2 regions of the Micromonospora sp. NPDC049645 genome follow, and region 2 is predicted to be linked to the other one. Evidence: riboswitches for the same ligand, from Rfam matches in the RefSeq annotation. Region 2 holds a riboswitch; the other holds the start of a gene.

Region 1 (3,321 bases), on a different contig from region 2:
CGGCAGCGCTGCTCAGCGACCTGACCCGACAGGGCGAGCTGCACCCACTGATCGTCCGGGTTCGTCGGGTGCCGCCCCGGGCCGGCGCTCAGGCCAGCTACACGATCAACGATCGGCTGGCCGCCGGCCCGCTGCGCTTCCGGACTACCTATTGCGCGGACGTGCTGGTCAGCGAGGCCGACGAGATCGTCATGGTGGCTCGCCAGTGGCCAGCCACCACGGTGCGCAACCACACCCGACTGCGGGCCGAGCCGGACGGGCTGGTTCGCATCGACGTCGAGATCACCCTGACCGCGCCGAGCCCGCTGTTCCGGTACGCGTTCCGCCAGGCCCGGGCCGCCCACCTCGCACTCGCCACCCGGCTCGGCGCGGCCCTCGACAACCCCCAACCCCCGGGCTGACCCACCCCACTCCGCCGATCTTGCAGTTTCGGTTGTCGGTATCAGGGGGATAGCCCGTTATGCCGGGACAGTAAGTGCAAGATCGCGGGGCAGTGGGGCGTGTCCTGGGCATCAGGGAGCTGTCGCGGTGGGGCGGGAGGGGCGGGTGGTGGGGCGGGTGGTGGGGCGTCGGCCCCACGGCTTGTAGGTCGACAGCACCGTCGCGACGATCATCAGGCTGGTCGACACCGCCGGCGCGATCACCAGATCGGCGCGGTCCCGAACGGGCAGGGCGGCACCCATCGCCGCGGCGTGGCGCAGGTTCGGGGTGAGCAGGAACAGCACCAGCCCGACCATCACCGTGGTGAGGACGAGCTTGACCAGCACCCAGCGGTGGCGCAGCAGGCCCCACGGGGTGAGCAGCGAGCTGGCCACACCGATCAGCCAGACCAGGACGCTCAGCGGCGCGAACAGCACCGTGCCGACCAGCGCGGTGACCGGGTAGACCACCGCCGGGTCGGCTCCGCGCTGCACGGCGATGCCGAGGGTGAGCAGCACCAGGTCGGTGCCGAGCCAGCCGAGCGAGGTGACCAGGTGCAGGGTGAGCAGCGCCTTGCGGGCGGTGGGTCGTATCCGAGGCATACCGCGATGCTGCCCGCCGACCCCGGCCGGGTCGTCCGACCGCCGACGACATCCGGGGTACGTCCGGCGACGTAGCCGGGTCGACTGCGCATGATCGAGACGACATCGCTGCCGTCGGGGTGTCCCGTCGCGCGGACACCCCGACAGCGGCGACGGCGGTTCTAGTAGACCGACAGGTGCACGTGGTTGGTGTGGTCGGTGGACGGGGTGCCGTTGGCCCCGCTGTACGACTTCCACCCGCTGCTGGGCAGCCAGATCTGCTTGAACCAGATCACGTAGAGCACGGCCAGCCGGTCCGCGTTGCGGATGAAGTACGCGGCCAGGTTGTTGCCGTACGTCTTGTCACCGCCGGTGGCGACGCCGCCGAAGCCGCCCTTCTGTGCGGCGAAGTCGCAGGCCCGGCCCTTCGGGTGTTCACCGGAGCCGCTGGGGCGGTGGCAGGAGACGTACCGGGTGAAGCCGGCGGCCTTGGCCTGGTTGAGCGCGTGCAGGGTGCGCGGGGTGATGCAGCCGCTGGCCGGTGTGGGGTCGTCGACGCTGCACGACTCCGACGGCCAGGAGCCGTCGGAGTTACGCGGCGCCGCCGTGGCGTTGGCGCTGGAGGTGCCCCGGTTGGAGCCGGTGTCGGCGGCGGTCTGCGGCTTGGGCGCGGTGGCCACGGTCAGGGCCCGTTCGGCCTGCTCCTTGCGCTTGGCCATCACCGCCACCTGCTTGCGCTGTTCGTTGATCTCGCCGTTCAGGGCGACCCGGGTGCGGTTGGCCTGGTCCTTGCTGCTCAGGAGGTCGCGCAGCACCCGGTCCTCGTTGGCGGCGACCGCGTCCAGCGCGGCGGCCCGGTCCATGAAGCCTTCCGGGGTGTTGCTGTTGAGCAGCGCCGACATCGTGCCGAGTCGACCGGTGCGGTACGCCACTTCGGCGATCTCGCCGACCTTGCCGTTGCGCTGGTCGAGCTCGACCTCAATGGCCTTGAGTCGGGTGGTGAGCTGCTGCTGCCGTTGTACGGAGGTGTCCAGGGCGCGTTTCGCGTCCAGGTAGCCCTTGCTGGCCGCCTCGAGTTGGGCGCGCAACGACGGGGTGCCGCCCTCTTCGTCGGAGTCGGGTGCGGCGGCCCGCAGGCCGGTCGGGGGAGCGGCGGAGGCGGTGCCTGCCGGGAGCGCGACGCCGAGGGTGAACATCGCGACGATCAGGGCCGCCAGTCGGGCGGCGGGTGGTCGTGCTGGTGCCACTGCGCATGTCCTTCCGTCAGCCGCCGACCGGGTTAGCTGACGGGTTCGGGACGGAAGATCCCTACCGCTGACGCGGATGCACCCCAGGAACGTGGTTCCCCGGTTCGCCCATTCGAACGATTAGGCGGCGGCCGCCACCGGCGCCGGGAGGGCGCCGCCTGGTGGTGGCCGGGACCGAGCCTACCGGTGCCACTGGGGTGGCTGCAGCCAATGTGACGGACGGTGCGTGCGGCACCACGGAAAACTACCGCGCCGTCACCACTCGATCGAGCCGCAGGCCCCGGAGGCGGCACCGGGCTCGATCTGCAACGTCGCGTGCTCGATGCGGAAGTCGTCGTGCAGGGCCGTACGCGCCGCGGTGAGCACCGCGCCGACCTCCGCGCCGGGCGCCATGGTCAGGTGGGCGGAGGCCACCTCCATGCCCGAGGTGAGCGTCCAGACGTGCAGGTCGTGCACCTCGACAACACCGGGCACCGCGGCCAGCCGGTCGTGCACGGCGGTCACCTGGAGGTGCTCCGGGGCGGCCTGCACCAGGATGCGGAGGGCGGCGCGGGCCAGCCGCCAGGTGCGCGGCAGGATGAACACACCGATGGCGACCGCGACCAGGGGGTCGGCCCACCACCAGTCGGTGACGGCGATGAGCAGCGCCGCGCCGATGACGCCGAGTGAGCCGAGCAGGTCGCCGAGCACCTCCAGGTAGGCGCCCTGGAGGTTGATGCTCTCCCGGGCCCCGGCGCGCAGCAGGGCGAAGGCGGCGATGTTCGCGAGCAGGCCGAGCACGGCCACCACGAGCACCGGGCCGGCGATGACCTGGTGCGGGTCGCCGAAACGGCGGATCGCCTCGATCACCACGTAGATCGCGACGCCGGAGAGCAGGACGGCGTTGGCAAGCGCGGCGAGCACCTCGAGTCGGTAGAGCCCGAAGGTGCGCTGCGGGTCGCCGGTGGCCCGCCGGGTCGCCGTGATCGCGGCGAGCGCCATCCCGATGCCGAGCACGTCGGTGAACATGTGCCCGGCGTCGGAGAGCAGGGCCAGCGAGCCGGTGTGCAGGGCGACCACCGCCTCGACCACCA
Region 2 (3,321 bases):
CCGTGCTCGCGGCGGTGCTGCTCTGGCCGCGCGACGGTGCACCGCAGACCGACGGCGGCGCGGACGTTCCGCGCTATCCCGGCACGGTGACCCGGGTGGTGACCGAACCGTGCCCACCGGCGCCGTCGGTCCCCGAGGGCACACCGAGGGTCGGTGGCGGGCGGTGCGGCACGGTCGACGTCCGGGTGGACGACGGGCCGACCGCCGGCCAGCAGGTACGGACGCCGGTGCCCGACGGACCCGGCGCACCTCGGGTCGAGGTGGGCGACGAGGTCATCCTGGTCGAGCTGACCGATCCGACCGATCCGAGCGTCAGCAACTGGAACATCGCGGAGCACCAACGCGGCACCGAGATGATGTGGCTGGCGGTGGTCTTCGCGGCCGCGATCGTCGCGTTCGGCAGGTGGCGGGGACTGGCCGCGCTGGCCGGGCTGGCCGCCAGCTTCGCCATCCTGCTCACCTTCGTGCTGCCGGGCATCGGCGCCGGCCGGTCGCCGTTGCTGGTGGCGGTGGTCGGCGCGGCGCTGATCATGTTCGTGGTCCTCTATCTGACGCACGGGGTCAGCGCACAGACCTCGGTCGCGGTGCTCGGCACCCTGGGCAGCCTGGTGCTGACCGGCGTGCTCGCCACCATCGCCACGGCCGCGACCCACCTCACCGGCTTCGGCAGCGAGGAGGCGACCACCCTGTCGATGTTCCAGGGCGACGTGGACCTGCACGGTCTGCTGCTCGCCGGCATCATCATCGGATCCCTCGGGGTGCTCGACGACGTGACGGTCACCCAGGCGGCCACCGTCACCGAGCTGGCGAACGCCAACCCCGGGCTGACCCGGTTGCAGCTGTACCGTGCGGCCACCCGGGTCGGCCGCGCGCACATCGCCTCCACCGTCAACACCATCGTCCTGGCGTACGCGGGCGCGTCGCTCCCCCTGCTGCTCCTGCTCACCGCCGACGCCCGGCCGATCGGGCAGATCCTCACCAGTGAGTTCCTCGCCCAGGAGATCGTCCGCAGCGCGGTCGCCACCCTCGGTCTGATCGCCGCGGTGCCGCTGACCACCGGGCTGGCCGCGGTGGTCACCGCCGCCGGACGCGCCGGTGCGACACCGTCCGCCGACGCTGCCACGTCCCGGCCCCAGCCGGACCGCGCGGAGGCCCTGGCCGCCCTCAGCTCACCGCGTACGGGTGGCTCCGACGAGCCGATCCGGACGCGGACCGCACCCCCATCCGAGGTCACCGATCGGTGGCCGGAGTCGAACAGGAGCACGGATACGGCATGGTGACACTCCTCAGCGTGACCAGATCGGGCATCCACCCTGAGAACCACGTCACTGGTCACGCAACGCTATGGCGAAATGACGCTTTTGGTCGGCATCCAGGCGTAGCTCACCCGGTCGACTCTCGGGTAACCTCGCTGCCGGTCACCGATGAAGGCGCGAAGCGGCGCCTGCGGTGCCGCCGCCCAATCGCCAGCCGGCGAGCCGGGGACCCAGGTACGTGGGGTGAATCCGCGTCAGCGGTAGGGGCCGCTTCCGCCCCGAACCCGTCAGCTAACCCGGTCGGCGGTCGACGGAAGGGAACATTGTGACGGCACCCCTACGCCGCTGGTTGACACCCGTGGTGGCCGTGATCGCCGCACTGACCGTGCTCGCCGGGCCGCACCCGGCGCACGCCGCCCCGACGAACCCCACGCCGTCCGGGCACGAGGAGGACGGCGAGCCCAAGCTGCTCAACGACGTCATCGAGCAGGCCAACCGCGACTACTCCGCCGCAAAGTCCAAGTTGGACAAATCCAAGAAGCGGCAGGGTGAGCTGGCGGCCGAGGTCGACCGGGCCAACGCCGACCTGGCAGCGCTGGCCCCGCAGGTCGGGCAGATCGCCGCCCAGGCGTACCGGACCGGCCGGATCGGCGCGATCGCGATGCTGCTGGAGAGCGACGCCCCCGACTCGTTCGTCCAGCGCGCCGCGGTGCTCGACGAGATGAACATGGTCAACGAGAAGAAGCTCTCCGAGGTCAACGTGGTGAAGGCCCGCGCCGAGCAGGCCAAGCTGGCCCTCGACACGGAGGTTCGGGAGCAGCAGAAGCAGACCGCCCTGATGGCCAAGCGGAAGAGCGAGGCCGACAAGGCGCTCTCCCTGGTCGGTGGGAAGGGCTTCACCGGCGGCCTGGTGGACGCCACCTCCCCGGTCGCGAGGATCGGCCCGGGTCGCACGGCCGACGGGGACTGGAAGCCCCAGTCGTGCAGCGAGGACGACCCCACCACCTCCGGCTGCGTCACCCCTCGCACGCTGCACGCGTACAAGGAGGTCAAGCGGGCCGGCTTCAACCGGTTCGTGGGTTGCTACCGTTCCGGCGGGCCGTGGGAGCACCCGAAGGGCCGCGCCTGCGACTGGTCGCTACAGAAGAGCGGCTTCTCCCCGTGGCACAACGAGGACACCCGGACGTACGGCAACAACGTGGCCGCGTTCCTCATCCGTAACGCCGACCGGCTCGGCATCTACTACGTGATCTGGAACCGGCAGATCTGGTTCCCCGCCACCGGCTGGAGTTCGTACAGCGGGCCGTCGAACCACACCGACCACGTGCACATGTCGCTGCTCTGACCCGCACGATTCAAGTCGAGGGCCGTTCCGCGTCACGCGGAGCGGCCCTCGTCGTGTCAGACGGCGGCGGGCGCGGCCGGGTCCGTCGCTTCGGTCGGGCCGTCGAGCGTCGCGAAGCTCGCCGGCACGGCGGCCACCGGGCGCACCGCGCCGGCGGCGAGCCGGTACGACACACCCACCACCGCGCACCGCCCCCGCTCCACCTCCTCGGCGAGCACCGGGGATTGGCCGAGCAACGTCTCGACGGTCTGTGCGATGTGGACGTCGACGATCCCGTCGATGTCGTGCACGCCCTCGGCCTCGGCCCGGCGCAGGCTGGGCAGCACGGCGTCGACCACCGCACCCAGATGACCGCTCGGTGCGGTACCGGTCGCGGCGGCCTCGCGGGCGGCCTGCACGGCGCCGCACGAGTCGTGGCCGAGCACCACCACCAGCGGGGTGCCGAGCACGGTCACCGCGTACTCCACGCTGCCGAGCACCTCCGGGCCGGTGGTGTGCCCGGCCGTGCGGACCACGAACAGGTCACCGAGCCCGCGATCAAAGATGATCTCGGCGGCCAGGCGGGAGTCGGAGCAGCCGACGATCACCGCGAACGGGTGCTGCCCGTCGGCCACGGCGGCCCGGTGCCCGGCGTCCTGGTTGGGGTGGCGCGGGGCACCACCGACGAAGCGCTGGTTGCCGGCGAGCAGTTCGGCGTACGCCTGGGTCGGCTCGCGGAGC

What was found. Region 2 has a riboswitch for cyclic di-AMP ahead of AB0J33_RS03400 (hypothetical protein). Riboswitches for the same ligand answer to the same signal wherever they lie in the genome.
Region 1: it holds a riboswitch for cyclic di-AMP, as region 2 does, so the genes downstream of both, AB0J33_RS23290 (hypothetical protein) here and AB0J33_RS03400 (hypothetical protein) in region 2, are expected to answer to the same signal.

What each region holds. Positions count from the first base shown of each region.
Region 1 covers NZ_JBFAOI010000011.1:104,456-107,776, reverse strand. Annotated here, with positions in the region: gene AB0J33_RS23300 (SRPBCC family protein) at 1-401, shown strand, start outside; gene AB0J33_RS23295 (hypothetical protein) at 513-1,022, opposite strand; gene AB0J33_RS23290 (hypothetical protein) at 1,184-2,197, opposite strand; cyclic di-AMP (ydaO/yuaA leader) riboswitch at 2,254-2,385, opposite strand; gene AB0J33_RS23285 (cation diffusion facilitator family transporter) at 2,504-3,321, opposite strand, start outside.
Region 2 covers NZ_JBFAOI010000001.1:712,027-715,347, reverse strand. Annotated here, with positions in the region: gene AB0J33_RS03405 (YibE/F family protein) at 1-1,280, shown strand, start outside; cyclic di-AMP (ydaO/yuaA leader) riboswitch at 1,447-1,577, shown strand; gene AB0J33_RS03400 (hypothetical protein) at 1,582-2,601, shown strand; gene AB0J33_RS03395 (carbonic anhydrase) at 2,658-3,321, opposite strand, start outside.